2 regions of the Lysinibacillus sp. EB106-09-02-XG168 genome follow, and region 1 is predicted to be linked to the other one. Evidence: riboswitches for the same ligand, from Rfam matches in the RefSeq annotation. Region 1 holds a riboswitch; the other holds the start of a gene.
The links. Region 1 has a riboswitch for preQ1 ahead of AC3WSO_RS03375 (QueT transporter family protein). Riboswitches for the same ligand answer to the same signal wherever they lie in the genome.
Positions count from the first base shown of each region.

Region 2: another riboswitch for preQ1. It lies ahead of queC (7-cyano-7-deazaguanine synthase QueC); the one in region 1 lies ahead of AC3WSO_RS03375 (QueT transporter family protein).

Region 1 is NZ_JBYTDN010000003.1:483,648-491,987, reverse strand. It holds one part of gene AC3WSO_RS03380 (IS3 family transposase) at 364-1,268, opposite strand; one part of gene AC3WSO_RS03380 (IS3 family transposase) at 1,268-1,721, opposite strand; PreQ1 riboswitch class I at 2,246-2,290, shown strand; gene AC3WSO_RS03375 (QueT transporter family protein) at 2,297-2,779, shown strand; T-box leader at 2,863-3,063, shown strand; gene trpB (tryptophan synthase subunit beta) at 3,123-4,286, shown strand; gene AC3WSO_RS03365 (long-chain fatty acid--CoA ligase) at 4,338-5,963, opposite strand; gene AC3WSO_RS03360 (serine hydrolase domain-containing protein) at 6,274-7,269, shown strand; gene AC3WSO_RS03355 (L-threonine 3-dehydrogenase) at 7,451-8,340, opposite strand, start outside.
Region 2 is NZ_JBYTDN010000003.1:2,337,675-2,346,014, forward strand. It holds gene metK (methionine adenosyltransferase) at 889-2,064, shown strand; gene AC3WSO_RS12360 (aminotransferase class I/II-fold pyridoxal phosphate-dependent enzyme) at 2,064-3,560, shown strand; gene speD (adenosylmethionine decarboxylase) at 3,557-3,991, shown strand; gene speE (polyamine aminopropyltransferase) at 3,991-4,845, shown strand; PreQ1 riboswitch class I at 5,223-5,269, shown strand; gene queC (7-cyano-7-deazaguanine synthase QueC) at 5,618-6,277, shown strand; gene queD (6-carboxytetrahydropterin synthase QueD) at 6,281-6,754, shown strand; gene queE (7-carboxy-7-deazaguanine synthase QueE) at 6,747-7,475, shown strand; gene AC3WSO_RS12390 (GNAT family N-acetyltransferase) at 7,580-8,128, shown strand.

The DNA of each region.
Region 1 (8,340 bases):
AATACACTGAACTAACTAGCATTAAGTAATAAATTTTCCGTATAATGCCGTTGAAACCAACACGGCTATTTAGGTTTTGATTAACAACCCACTCATAAGACCACTTGCATAATCAATGTCCATAAAACCGATTAAAAATACCTAGGCCGTCAACTGAATATGACACCAATGTGCCAATTACTCCCTTACTGCAGCAACCCATTTTTCCATTTGAACACTTCCCTTTTTGCATAATAAAAGCCCTCCGCAATCATCTGTGGAAGGCATAAAAACTTATAAATTAAAGCTAATTTTTGATTTAAAGAATGTAAAAAGCACTCCCATTTGTGAAATGACCCCTAAAAGTTAGACACGGTTATTTCATTAGGCAGCGGTTAGGGCATGGGTTCGATATTGTATCGGACTCATGCCTTTTAATTTTGCCTTAATCCTTTTTGTATTGTAATACGTTATATACTTTTCTAATTCAGTTTTAAAATGGTCTACACTTTCAAATTTTTTGAAGTATAAAAACTCAGACTTCATAATCCCGAAGAAATTCTCCATTACAGAGTTGTCGTAACAGTTTCCTTTACGAGACATACTTTGGAGAATACCTCTTGACTGAAGCGCATGACAATATTGCTTCATTTGATAGTGCCAGCCCTGATCCGAATGCATGAGAAGTTGATGGTCTTCTGGTAGACGCTCTAAAGCTTTATCTAACATCTCTGAAACGAGTGAATAAGTTGGTCTAGAGTTAATTGTGTACGTAATAATTTCACCATTAAATAAATCTAAAACAGGTGATAAATATAATTTTTCGCCGAATAATTTAAACTCCATAATATCGGTTACCCATTTTTCATTCGGTGCGTCCGCTGTAAATTGGCGGTCTAAATGATTAGGCGCAATTTTACCGACTGTTCCTTTATAGGATTTATATTTTTTCATACGCACAAGGCACTTTAATCCAAGTTCTTTCATGATGCTTTGGACCTTCTTGTGATTCACGTTCTTCCCACGATTAGCTAGCTCATCACGAATACGACGATAGCCATAACGTCCTTCATGTTCATCGTAAATTGAATTGATTTCTACTTTTAAATCGGCATCTGGATCTATTCGGTTCATTTTCTTTACTAAATCATAATACGTGCTACGTGGAATACCAGCGAGTTTCACAAGCGCCCTCACCGAATATTTATGCCTTAACTCAAAGACTACTTTTGCTTTGTCTTGTTTGGTGATTTTTCCTTGTTTTGAACTAAGGCATTCAACTTTTTTAAATACTCGTTTTCCATTTCAAGTTGTTTAATACGTGCTTCTAGTGCTTCGACAGATCCTTCAGCTGGGATTTGTTTTGATTGTTTCGTTGATTGTTTTTTCATCGATGGACGCCCCTTTTGTCTTGGTTCAAGGGCATCCAAACCGCCAACCTCCATTTGTTTTTGCCAATTATACACCATTGTATAACTTGGAATTTTAAAAAGAGCTGCGGTATCCATTAATGACGCACCAGATTGAACCATGTGATTTAGTACGTCTAGTTTAAATGGTACAGAATAATTTGTATAGGTATTCCTAAACCCTTCATCTCCATGTAGTTCATATAACTTTAACCAATATTGAAATTGTGCTCTTATTACTCCCATCTGTTTTGCATACTCTTTTTGAGAAAAAATCTTTGAATTAAAGCCTTGAATAATCTTTAACTTTATCTCGCTCGTAAATTTAGTCATAAAAAAACTACACCTCCAATTGTTAGATGCTGTGTCTAACAATTGGAGAGCAGTTCATTTGAGAGTGCTTTTGCTTTTAAAATGATTTTGCTGCAGATTTCATTTTATTGTTTAACTCTTGATCTAAACCGAATGTCTTATACTTGACGAAACACCAGAAAATATACACAAGCTAGTATTTTATAATCCTGAATCAAAATATAAAGTCTTTAGCAACACAGGCATAAATAAAGCTTTGACAAAATTACTGGGCGAATTAAGTATAGATGATGTTTCTATTCATGGCTTACGTCATACTCATGCTAGTATTTTGTTTTACAAAGGAATTTCGGTGTAATATATTTCAGAAAGACTTGGACACGCAGATGTAGATACAACTATTCGTATTTATACACACTTGATTAAAGAGCTCCGCGAAGAGGATGAAAAAAATACAATGAATGTACTCGCTGCTTTATAATTTTACACAAATTTTACACGTAGCTATTTACAAATATGCATGAACATTGATATGATTGCATTTGCTTCACGTGGTTCGTAACCATCCCACGTAAAAAAACTAAGGAGAAATAAATATGAAAATAAAATTTTTAGCAACGAGTGGCATTATTGCAGCACTCTACATTGCTATTACATTATTAGTCGCGCCATTTGGCTTTACAGAGGTGCAGTTCCGAATATCGGAAATATTTAACCATTTAGTTGCATTTAATCCACGCTTTGCCGTTGGAATCATTATTGGTGTGTTTATCTCCAATATATTTTCACCAAATGGCATTCTCGATATATTTTTCGGCGTAGGTCATTCGATAATTACCATTGGGTTGTTCATTCTTATTTGTAAATTTGTCAAAAATATTTGGGTACGTTTAATCATCAATACATTGTTATTTACATGTACAATGTTCATCATTGCTTTAGAATTGAACATAGCATTAGAGTTACCATTCTTCTGGACATGGTTAACTGTTGCTGCAGGTGAATTTGTAGTCTTAGCGGTTGGTGCACCGATTATGTATGTATTGAACAAACGCTTAAACTTCAAAAATTTAATTTAATTGACGGATCTTTTAGATTCGTCTTTTTTTATTTCTCGGAAGACCCTTGACAATATTCTGAAAATATTCTACAATTCATTTCAATAAATGCTAGGAAAAAGAATAGTAGCAGGCGCTAGTACTTAAAGAGAGCTGATGGTTGGTGCAAATCAGTAGTACCTACTTGTGAATGGACTTTGGAGCAGCCTCATTAAATGTGAGGACGAAGTTACTCCCCGTTATCGGAGTACGAAAGCGCGCAATTATTGCGAATGAAGGTGGCACCACGGTTACTCGTCCTTTTTACAGAAGGATTGTAGTGGCTTTTTTTTATGGAAAAATTAGATAGAGGAGTCGAGAGAAGATGAGTACAGTAGCAGAGAAAAAAGGATATTTTGGTGAATTTGGCGGTAGCTTTGTTCCCGATGAGCTTCAAAATGTTTTAAGTATTTTAGATGAAAACTTTCAAAAATATAAAGACGATGAAGACTTTAATAAAGAGCTAGATTATTATTTCCGTGAATATGTTGGGCGCAAATCTCCACTTTATTTTGCTGAAAATTTAACAAAACAATTAGGTGGCGCAAAAATTTATTTAAAACGCGAAGATCTTAACCATACTGGTTCACATAAAATTAATAACGTTCTTGGGCAGATTTTATTAGCCAAGCGCATGGGTGCTAATCGTGTTATCGCCGAAACAGGTGCAGGTCAGCATGGTGTAGCAACAGCAACGGCTTGCGCAATGTTCGGGATGGATTGCACAATTTATATGGGTTTAGAAGATACTAAGCGCCAAGCATTAAACGTCTTCCGTATGGAGCTACTTGGTGCTAAGGTAGTAGCTGTTGATAAAGGTCAAGGGCGATTAAAGGATGCAGTGGATGAAGCATTTGCTGATTTAGTAGAAAACTATGAGACGACTTTCTATTTACTAGGTTCTGCGGTTGGGCCCCACCCGTTCCCTTCAATGGTAAAGCATTTCCAATCCGTTATTAGCCGTGAAAGTCGGGAACAAATTTTAGAAAAAGAAGGCAAGCTACCAGCAGCAGTACTTGCTTGTGTCGGCGGCGGTAGTAATGCGATCGGTGCGTTTGCAGAGTATATTGCAGATGAAAACGTTCGCCTCATCGGTATTGAGCCAGATAAGGCTGCCACATTAAATGAAGGAACACCGGGTGAATTACACGGCTTCAAATGTTTAGTGCTGCAAGATGCAGAAGGCAATCCATTACCAACCTATTCAATTGCCGCTGGACTAGATTATCCTGGAGCTGGCCCAGAGCATAGCTATTTAAAAACAATTGGTCGTGGAGAATATGTAACGGTGACAAATGAAGAGGTGCTCAAAGCATTCCAAGTGCTATCAAAGGTCGAAGGCATTATTCCTGCACTTGAAAGTTCCCACGCCGTGGCTCATGCACTAAAGCTTGCGCCAACATTATCTCCGGAAGAGAGTATTATTATCAATATCTCTGGTCGCGGAGACAAAGACGTTGAACAAGTATTCCAAATGCTGAATAAATAAATAAATAAATAAATAAAAGAGCGATGTCCGCAAATGGAAATCGCTCTTTTTCTATACGAGTGAACTTAATTTCGGATAAATTTCAGCTATATTATCACGAAGCTTAGCTTTCAGGAATTTCCCAACTGATGTTTTTGGGATTTCGTCTAAAAATACCACATCATCTGGTACCCACCATTTTGCAAATTGACTTTCTAAAAATGCAAGAAGCTCCTCTTCACTTGCTGACATTCCTTCCTTCAATACTACACAAGCTAACGGGCGTTCTTGCCATTTGACATGCGGAATTGCGATAACTGCTGCTTCCAGCACAGCATCATGAGTCATTAATGCATTTTCTAAATCAACTGAGGATATCCACTCCCCACCCGACTTAATTAAATCCTTCGTACGATCTGTTATTTTGATAAAGCCATCCTCTGTTCGTACCGCAATGTCCCCTGTATATAACCAACCGTCTCGATAGGCATCATTGGTACGCTCATCACGATAATACTCATGTGAAATCCATGGACCTCGTAAACGTAACTCACCCATCGTCTCTCCATCCCATGGTACTTCCCCATTGTCATTGATAATACTCGATTCAATACCAGCCATCGTCATCCCTTGCATCGCTCGCGATTCAATACGTTTTTCAATAGGCCATTCATCCATCCAAGACATATAATTTGATAACGCTACAATTGGAGTTGTTTCAGTCATACCATACACGACAATATACGGAATGCCATACTGCTCTTCAAATGTACGAATAAGTCGAGTAGGTGAAGCAGACCCGCCACAACAAATAGCACGTAACGAACTAATATCTCGCTCAAGCTTCTCCTGTTCCTGCAACGCACCAATCCAAATTGTCGGTACTCCAGCTGTTAATGTAACCTTCTCCTGCTCTACAAAATCCAATATGATTGCTGATGTGAATTGTGGGCCAGGCAATACTTGTGTAGCACCTACATTGACACTAGCAAATGGTAGGCCCCATGCATTTGCATGAAACATCGGTACAATTGGCATCACGACATCACGCTCAGAAATGCCCATTGAATCAGACATACTCAGCATCATACTATGTAGCACTAGACCTCGATGTGAATATACAACCCCTTTTGGATTTCCTGTTGTAGCACTTGTATAGCACATTCCAGCAGGCTCCTCTTCCCCTATATCCTCTGGGAACTGATAGTTTTCATCTGCCGCTGCTAATAAATCCTCATAGGATAACGCATTCGGTAATGTCGTTTCTGGCAAAGTATCCTCGTCCGTCATAATAATATAATGTTTCACTGTCTTAAGCTCAGGCGCAATGTTTTCTATGATTGGAAGCAAGTCCACATCAATCATTAAAATTTCATCTTCTGCATGATTAATAATATAGATTAAATGCTCTTCTGATAAACGAATATTCACCATGTGCAAAATAGCGCCGGAACATGGTACCGCAAAGTAAGCCTCTAAGTGGCGATGCTGATTCCAGGCAAAGGAGCCAACCTTCATTCCTCTTGTCATCCCTAGCTTTGTGAGCGCATCCGCTAAGCGACGCGTTCTTTTTGCCCATTCACCATATGTTAAACGGTGAATCTTCTGTGGACTCGTCCGTGAAACAATAGTCTTTCTAGCAAAATAGCTTTCTGCTCGTTTAATAAAGTTTGTTAATACTAACGGCGTCTGCATCATAAAAATCATCCATCCCCTCTTCTTGTGAAATATTAACAGAAATTTAATTGAATAATATTAATATTCTGAATATGATTATATTGGAAAATTATGAATTACGCTATATATTCCAATAACTTTCTTTTTATTGTAAACTTTTTCCAAAATAACTTATCCACATAACGTGGGTTGATTTCCGTTCCGGCCGTTTTCCTAAGGAACTTGGGCCAGCAAATGTTTTCTGTATGAAAGCGAAGCGAAAGCATCGTGTAACGTGTACGGAAATAATAAAGGCATATATCAATAATAAGTTTACTTAAAGGAGAGAGAAATGATGGGGTTTGACGAATGTATAAACGAAGATTTTAGTGGGGTCATATCAGTCACTCAAAATGGTAAAAATGTATACTGTAAAGCCTTTGGATACGCAGACTTACCAAATAAAGTATCCAACGAGATAGATACAAAATTTGCAACAGCCTCAGCAGGTAAAGTATTTGTTGCCATAGCCATTTTGCAATTGATTGAACAAAGTCGATTATCTTTTGATGGTTGTATCGGAGACATCTTGAATTTTGATTTAATGAATATCGACCCTCATATCACCATCAGGCAGTTGCTTAATCATACATCGGGAATACCCGACTATTTTGATGAGTCTGTCATGGAAAATTACGACGAACTATGGATAGATTATCCCAATTATAAAATCCGCACATCATCGGATATTATTCCATTATTTATACATAAGCCGATGATGTATCCTATAGGCGATAAATTTCAATACAATAATACAGGATTTGTTGTTCTTGGTCTTATTGTTGAGGCCATTACTGGCTCTTCATTTGATGAATATCTTAATGAGCATGTTTTTATTCCTTGCGGTATGTTTAATACAGGGTATTATGAACTGGACAGATTGCCTGCTCAATGTGCAAACGGGTATTTATATGATGACTGTAGGCAAGAGTTTTATACCAATATTTACAGTGTTGATGTAAAAGGAACTGGAGCAGGTGGAGCATTTACTACTGTAATAGATGTTGAAAAATTCTGGACCAGTCTGATGAAGTGTCAATTGATATCAAAGGAAATGTTAGAAGAAATGTTAACTCCTCAAGTGAAAGAAGAATGCTATGGGTATGGGATTTGGCTGGATAAAAAAGAGGAAGGCACGTTTGATTACCACTTTGAAGGCTGCGATCCTGGTATAAGTTTTTATAGTTCATATGACAAACAACAAGATTTGCTTATTACATTAGTAAGCAATTTTGGGTGTAACGTTTGGAAGATTTTCAGTGATATCAAAGGTTCGATCAAACGGTAAATATCAGCTCTCTTTAAGATAAATTCAAGGCTGGCCGGTAATCCCCAAGGAGTCACCTAGCAGTCACTCCAATCAACTTATTTTCCATGGTATACGTTTAACAAATATCATGTAGTGATTGCCGTCAAAATAAAAAAGACGAAGAAAACTCAATTGTTTTCTTCATCCGTTTTAATTTTACTTATGAACAAGCTTTTGTTTGCAGTTTGATTTTTAATTTTTCTAGCATATCAACTGTCATTTTTGCTAAGTCATACTGTGCTTTAAAGCCCCATTCTTTTTGTGCCGCTTCTACATTTATAGAATTTGGCCAGCTATCTGCTATTTCTTGACGTACTGGATCTACATGATAATCCATACGAAAATGTGGCAAATGCTTTTTAATTTCCGACGCAATTTCAGATGGTTCGAAGCTCATTGCAGTGATATTAAAGGCATTGCGATGGATTAGTTTGCTACTATCGGCTTCCATCAAATCTACAATAGCTTGCAATGCATCTGGCATGTACATCATGTCCATGTACGTACCTTCTTGAATATAAGACGTGTACTTCCCTTGCTTGATCGCCTCATAGAAGATTTCTACTGCATAGTCTGTCGTTCCCCCTCCTGGAGGAGTTACGTATGAAATTAATCCTGGGAAGCGGACACCTCGAGTATCTACACCAAAACGATTGAAATAATAATCACATAATAACTCACCAGCAACTTTATTTACCCCATACATTGTTGTTGGACGCTGTAATGTATCCTGTGGTGTATTATCCTTCGGTGTCGACGGACCGAATGCGCCTATTGAGCTCGGCGTGAAAAATTGCAAGTTTAACTCACGCGAAACTTCTAACGCATTCATTAAACCACCCATATTTAAATTCCACGCAAGCAACGGATTTTTTTCCGCTGTTGCTGATAATAACGCCGCTAAATGCATCATTGTATCTGCACCAAAATCTTTCGCTAAATCATGCATTCTTTGTCCATCCGTCACGTCCAATACTTCAAACGGACCTTTAGAATGCTCAAGCTTCCGGATATCTGTCGCTAATATATTGTCCTCTCCATAAATACCAC
Region 2 (8,340 bases), 1.9 Mb from region 1:
GTGCGAATTTTATAAATAGTAATATCAAACAAGCCGTAAAATGCTTAGTAGAATGCATTATAAATTTAAATTATTTGAATTAAACAATTGGTAGAAAGAGGGGAAAAGGCATTAAATAAGCCTTCGCAAAGCAAATGAATTTCGTATTTCATAGCTTTGATGTCCATAGTGATTTTAAAGATAAGGAAAGATATGGGGGAAGTTTCCATAAGGGAAATTAACCTAGCAGTTTAATAAATATGATAAAAATTAGTTAATCAACATACCAAGTTTGAACCATAGAATCGTCATGGTCTTCTTAGAATTGATCAAAAATAATAGTCTGAATTATAGAAATTTAAGCGATTTCTATGAAATTAAAGACGCTAAAAATACCTATATTTTCTTTGGTAATTTAAAAAATTATTTGCTAGCAATATGTTAATTTGACACATCTATTTACAAATTTAATAGGAGTTCTTTCTATTGTTAATATAAAAAACCTTTGTATGCATTTTTATTCAAGATTTATAATAAATATTAATCATTTGCATAATGTTACTCTTAGTATTTTTTGGTTCAAAAGGGTAAATGAATTAACTTTCATAGCGATTCATTATAAAAAAATATTAAAAAATAAATTGACACTCAAAAGTTTATGACTTAATATGAGTCTCAGCATAATAATATAGCTCTTATTAATAACCGTTGAGACGAGGGGTCGAAGATACGGTGGCCAAACAATTTAGTTCATAATGAACTGAATCCAGTGGGCCGAACCTGAGCACAAAATTAAATTTTGTGAACAATAAGAGGAACAGCAGCTGATAGTATTCGAAGCTTTCCTTAAAATTGGGTGAGCTTTTTTTTATGCCCTAAAAATCTATAATTTGTTAGGGGTAGTTAAAATTGTCAGAAAAAGTATTATTCACATCGGAGTCTGTATCGGAAGGACATCCAGATAAAATCGCAGACCAAATCTCAGATGCAGTATTAGACGCAGCATTATCGCAAGATCCACTATCACGTGTGGCGTGTGAAGTATTCACAACTACAAACACAGTAATTGTTGGTGGAGAGATCACTACAAAAGCAGAACTAGATATCGAAAAAATTGCCCGTAATACCCTAATCGGCATTGGTTACACAGATGATAAGTTCGGTATTGATGGTCATAACTGTAATGTACAAGTTTTAGTACACACGCAATCTCCTGATATCGCAATGGGTGTTGATTCTTCAAGCGATACAAAAGAAGTTGGTGCAGGTGACCAAGGTATTATGTTCGGTTTTGCGACTAATGAAACTGAAAACTATATGCCTTTAGCAATTGAAATGGCACATATGCTTGTAAAGCGTGCAACTGAGTTACGTAAAAATGGTCAATTCAAATGGGCTCGACCAGATATGAAATCACAAGTAACAATTGATTATACGGATAGTATGCAACCTAAAATTGATACTGTTTTAATGTCAATTCAACATGATGATGATTTTGACCGAGTAGAATTCATTGATTACGTTACAGAAAATGTAATTCAAGCTGTTGCGAAGCAATTTGGTATGAATGAAGACTTCCGCATTTTAATTAATCCTACTGGTCGTTTCGTAGTAGGCGGACCACACGGAGATGCAGGTTTAACAGGACGTAAGATTATTGTTGATACTTATGGCGGCGCAGCTCGTCATGGTGGTGGCGCATTCTCTGGTAAAGACTGTACAAAAGTTGACCGTTCAGCGGCTTACGCAGCGCGATACGTTGCAAAAAATATTGTTGCAGCAGGCTTGGCAGATAAATGTGAAATCCAATTATCATATGCAATTGGTGTAAGTGAACCAATTAGTATCGCTTTAGAAACATTTGGTACAGAAAAAGTAGCGAAAGAAGAAATTTTAAAAGCGATTCGTCAATTATTCGACTTAACGCCAAATGGCATTATCAACATGCTAAATCTACGTAAACCACAATATCAACAAGTTGCAGCTTATGGTCACTTTGGACGTAGTGATGTAAACGTAACTTGGGAAAAAACAGACAAAGTTTCGGAATTAGAGCAACTCTTAACAGTTGCTTTGGGACAATAATGCAATGCGTGCAAAATCGAGTGGCTACTGAGGAAGTTTTAGCCACTCAAGACCGCATGCCATTATTTGAAGCTTTAGTCAATTATACTAAACAAGATGTTACGCCTTTTGATGTACCTGGACATAAAATGGGGCTACATGAAAACCCATTAAAATGGACGCTTGGCGAAATGACATTAAGAATGGACGTAAACTCGATGAAGGAGCTTGATTTATTAAGTCACCCGGAATCGGTTATTAAAGAAGCTCAACAATTAGCTGCACAAGCATTTAATGTAGACTACGCTTACTTTTTGGTAAATGGAACTACTGTAGGAATTTTGGCGATGATTTTAGCGACATGTAAACAGGGCGATACATTGATTGTACCTCGTAACTGCCATAAATCAGTTATGAACGGCATTATATTAAGCGGAGCAAAACCAGTATTTATTCAACCTGAAGTTGATCAACATTTTGGTATTGCACACGGAATTTCAGTTGAAAATGTAAAAACGGCACTTGCAGAAAATCCACAAGCGAAAGCTTTACTTGTAACGTATCCAACCTATTTTGGGTCGATGAATCAACTGCAAGAAATTTGTAAGCTCGCACATGAACAAAATGTAACAGTTATTGTTGATAGTGCACACGGAGCGCATTTAACATTTTTACCTGATGCTAACGATGCGATTAGTGCTGGTGCAGATGCAGTAACAGTCAGTATGCATAAAACTGGCGGTTCATTAACACAAAGTTCGCTTCTACTACTACAAGAAAAACGAATCGATTCGAAGCATTTGCAAAAAGTATTAAATATGCTTCAAACGACGAGTGCAAATTATTTATTAATGAGTTCTTTAGATGTAGCACGAAGAGAATTAGTGTTGTATGGACAACAACGTTATAGCCATTTACAGTCAATTGTTGATGCAGCAATTGAAGAAATTGAAAATAATTCACGTTATGAAGTGCTAAAAGCTGAGTATGTACAACAAAATTTCAATCAAGCCTATGATTGGACGAAACTTGTTATTCGTGTGAACGATCTCGGTTTAACTGGTTTCGAAGTTTACACAATATTGAAACAACAGTATGGCATTCAATTAGAACTTGCTGAAGGATATGTCATAATGGCAGTCATTAGTCATGTTGATACAAATGAAACAATCTGTAAATTAGTACATGCGTTAAAAGATATTGAACTTAATCACGCAAAAAAAGATGTGATTCAATCAGCTTATGTGACAGCGAATCAAATTAATAAATTAGCAATGACACCACAACAGGCGTGTAATGCTGAAACAGAAACTATTTTAATTTATGATGCGGTAGGTCGAATTAGTGCAGATTCATTAATGATTTATCCACCGGGAATACCACTAATTATCCCTGGTGAAGTTATTTCAGAGGAAGTAGTAGAATTATATAACTTCTATTTTCTTAATTTTGGGAATGTTCTATTCGAAACGAAAGAAGAAAATTATATTACAGTCGTAAGGGAGATAAATAAATGAGCATTGAATTATCAACATTAGGAAGACACGTATTAATTGAATTTTATGGTTGCCCAAGTGAAATTATTGAGCAAAATGCATTAATCGAGCAGTTTATGAATGAAGCTGCTGACTATTCTGGGGCAACAATTGTAGAATCTTGCTTCCATCATTTCAACCCATATGGTGTATCGGGTGCAGTAATTATTGCTGAATCACATTTAACGATTCATACATGGCCAGAATACGGATTTGCTTCTGTAGATGTTTACACTTGTGGTGACTCTGTAAGTCCTTGGAAGGCAGCAGAATATTTAGAACAAAAACTGCAAGCGAAAAAGACAGAATCATTTGAAGTACCACGTGGAATGGCAGATAAAATTCGCCAATTTGCAGAACAAGAAATTGATACAATTCTAGTGAAACAAGAAGTATTAGAGGACGTGATTTAATGAAATGGTATACAGAACAATGGAGCGATAACTGTAAATTTTCAATCGGATACAACGAAGAGATTCATAGTGAACAATCTCCGTTCCAAAAAATCGATTTTTATAAGAGTGAAGAGTTTGGTACTTTCTTCACGTTAGACGGCTTGATGATGGTTAATGAAAAAGATGAGTTCGTTTATCACGATATGATTACGCACCCAGCATTCGCTACTAACCCAGATATAAAAAAGGTATTAATTATCGGTGGTGGTGATGGAGGTACTGCTCGCGAAGTACTACGTTACGAATCAGTAGAAAAGGTAGTAATGGTAGAAATCGATGAGTTAGTATTCCGTTTGAGCCAAAAATATCTTCCAATTACAGCTGCTGGTGTTGAAGAAGATCCACGTATGGAAATGATTTTTGATGATGGCTTAGCTTATGTTCAAAATGCTGCTGATCAATCATTCGATTTAATATTAGTAGATTCTACTGACCCAATTTCAGTCGGTGAAGGTTTATTTACAACAGCTTTCTATAAAGAATGTTACCGTGTATTAAATGAAAAAGGAATTTTAATTAACCAACACGAATCTCCATACTTTGCCGAGTATGCAGAAAACATGCGCAAAGCACATAAAAAGATTAAAGGGATTTTCCCAATCGCGAGCGTATATCAATTCCATATGCCAACATACCCATCGGGACACTGGCTATTCGGATTTGCTTCAAAAGCATTACATCCAACTAAAGATATTCAAGTAGGTGCTTGGGACAAATTTGGTCTGAAAACGAAATATTACAATACAGATTTACACGTAGGTGCATTCGCACTTCCTACATTTGTGAAAGAGTCACTTGATCGTGATGAATAAGAGGCTGGGACATAACTAAATAATTCCTTTATAAAGCCGAATAATCTCTAGATTAACAACACAAGATAAATAGAAAAAACCGAACGATTCCGAAACACTTCATGAGCGTTTTATTGGATAGTTCGGTTTTTTGTTGACACACTTTTGCCTCAGCTCATGAAAGTAACTATTCTAATTCAGAAATCGTATTATTCGTTTTTCCTTTACAACTAGTTTTCGTCCAGGAAATTGCTTTGCAATGCACGTACTTCGTCTGGATTAGTGTAGTATAACAGTGGTTTTCAAGAGAAGTATTTATGTAAAGATTTTTTAAAAATCCAATTGACGTTTTGTTCTATTTTTTGTATTATATTGGAGAAAAGAATGCCCGGACTAGAACGGGAGAGGTTCATAGCTGATACCCTCTATAAAAAACTATGGAAACATGATAATTATGCCATGTCCATATCGGACGTGGCTTTTTTTATGTGTTTACTAATGTTTTAATAGAACGATTGGTGATACCTCTCTTGAAAAGTGTTGGGAAACATTTTGCAAGGAGGTTTTTTTATGTCTGGCCGGAGCCATGAAGAAGGTCTGACAGATTAAAAGTACTCATTATTCATATGCTGTTTAATGAGCCACGAAATTAATCCGGAAAAAATGGATTAACGATAAATGCTTGAATAGTTCAATCAAGAAAGAGGTATTTAGCTACCCTCTAAAAAAAACTAAGAAGAAGCAGTACTTTTTCTTATAATGCTGTTTTCTTGAAACAAAGGAGATTTTACACATGAAGCAGGAAAAAGCAATTGTTGTATTTAGTGGAGGCCAGGACAGTACAACTTGTTTGTTCTGGGCAAAAGAACGTTTTCAAGAGGTTGAGGCAGTAACTTTTGATTATGGTCAAAGGCATCATCTTGAAATTGAAAGTGCGAAGGCGATAGCAGAGGAGCTCGGTGTTAAGCATCACATTCTTGATATGTCACTCCTGAATCAGCTTGCTCCGAATGCATTGACACGACAAGACATAAAGGTAAAAGACGGAGAAAATGGTGAGCTTCCATCAACTTTTGTACCTGGTCGAAATCTTCTCTTCCTTTCATTTGCGGGCGTTTTAGCGAGCCAAGTAGGAGCTAAGCATATTGTAACTGGCGTTTGTGAAACGGATTTTAGCGGATATCCGGATTGTCGAGATGTTTTTATTAAATCCTTGAATGTAACGTTAAATTTATCGATGGATGATTCCTTTGTGATTGATACACCGTTGATGTGGCTGAATAAGGCGCAGACATGGGAACTTGCTGATCAGTTTGGAGCACTTGATTTTGTTCGTGAAAAAACGTTGACTTGCTATAACGGTGTAATAGCAGATGGCTGTGGGGAATGTCCAGCATGTAAACTGCGAAAAAAAGGGCTTGATGAGTATTTGAGCTACAGGAAGGAGTCTTAAGGCATGTCAGATTTTAGAATTGTCGATAAGCTCCAAAAACTAGATGTAGATATTCAAAGAAATCAATTAAACTATCATGCAAAGCGCGTTCTCGTAAGCAAAGAATTTACCTTCGATGCTGCTCATCATTTACATAATTATGAGGGGAAATGTAAAAATCTGCACGGTCATACGTATCGCGTAGTATTAGGACTGAGTGGATACACAGATGAACGGGGTTTAATGATTGATTTTGGGGATATAAAAAGAATATGGAAAGAAAAAATAGAGATTCATTTGGATCACCGTTATTTAAATGAAACGCTTCCACCAATGAATACGACGGCAGAGAATATTGTTGTTTGGATTTACGAAAAGTTGGCTGCGACCTTGCTGGATGAACAAAGATATAACGGAGCGCGTGTTGAGTTTATCCGGTTATATGAAACGCCGACTAGCTATGCAGAAGCGAGACGGGAGTGGATGGAAGTTGAGTAAGATACCTGTTATCGAGATTTTTGGACCGACGATTCAAGGTGAGGGAATGGTAGTTGGCCAAAAGACAATGTTTGTGAGAACAGCCGGCTGTGATTATTCCTGCTCTTGGTGTGATTCATCGTTTACGTGGGATGGCAGCGGAAAGCATCTTATTGTCCAAATGACAGCTGTAGAAATTTGGTCTGAGTTGAAACGTCTCGGAGGCAGCGGCTTTTCATTTGTTACGATTTCAGGCGGCAACCCTGCACTTATCCAAAATTTGGAGGGTCTCATTGCCATTCTAAATGAAAACGGTATAAAGGTCGGCGTGGAAACACAGGGAAGTAGGTGGCAAAAATGGATGTATGAGATTGATGAACTAACAATCTCACCAAAGCCCCCTAGTTCCGGGATGACTACAGACTATTCGGTGCTCTCTGATATTTTCGAAAAACTTAAAAATCGGAACAGTGATCATCATGTATCCCTTAAACTAGTCGTTTTTAATCAAGAGGATTACGAGTATGCTAAACAAATTCATCATCGATATCCGACGATTCCTTTTTATCTTCAAGTCGGTAATGATGATCTCACGACGACTGACAATTCACGATTAATATTACATTTATTGGATAAATATCATGCGCTGATTGATAGAGTGATGAAGGATGAGGATTTCAGAGATGTCAGAGTACTGCCACAGTTGCATGCCCTTGTTTGGGGGAATAAAAGAGGGGTATAGTGCCATTACAAAACTGGCTTTAAGATTTTAATAGAAAGGAAATGATTACCTTATGTCGAATAATCTATATAAGAATAGGAAGTAATTCTAGATGAGGTGTTCGATTGAATAAAATAAGAACTGAAACAGACAGATTAGTTATTCGATTACTTGAGGAAGATGATTATATTTCTTGGCTAACCCAATATGAAAATCGTTTACCTTCTCAACATAAATACGATCAAGGTAAATTAGATATGAGCATCTGTACGAAAGAATGGTTTCGTGATTTAGTTACTCATCATCATCAAATGGCTGAAGATGACAAGGTCTATGTATTTGGAGTGTTTAGAAAAGAAGATAATACTCATATTGGTTTTATAGACTTTTCGACAATTACGAGGGAAGAATTTCAGTGGGCCAGGTTTGGATATACAATTCATAACCAGTTTTGGAGAAAAGGTTATGGGAGAGAGGCTGTAAAAGCTGCTTTAGATCTAGCGTTTAAAAAATTAAATTATCATCGAATAGAAGCACACATAAACCTTGATAATATAGCATCCATAAAGTTAGCAGAAAGTGTTGGAATGGTGTATGAATGCACGAGGAAAGGATTCATATTCGAGGACGACAAATGGACGGATCATCTAGTTTACTTTATAAACGCAAAATAAGTTTATAAGTAGACAAGAAGGATGATGTTTCTTGTACACATTCTCTTATGAAGATTAAAAAGCAATAAATATTAATAAAACCCCTGATTCTTCTGCTTAACGTAGAAAAATCAGGGGTTTTAATTTAAGCCACTGCCCATTTTTGTTTGAGAATTAATAAAACCTCATTTTCACAAATAATAAAAAATCCTACCATTATATCTACTTTTCAG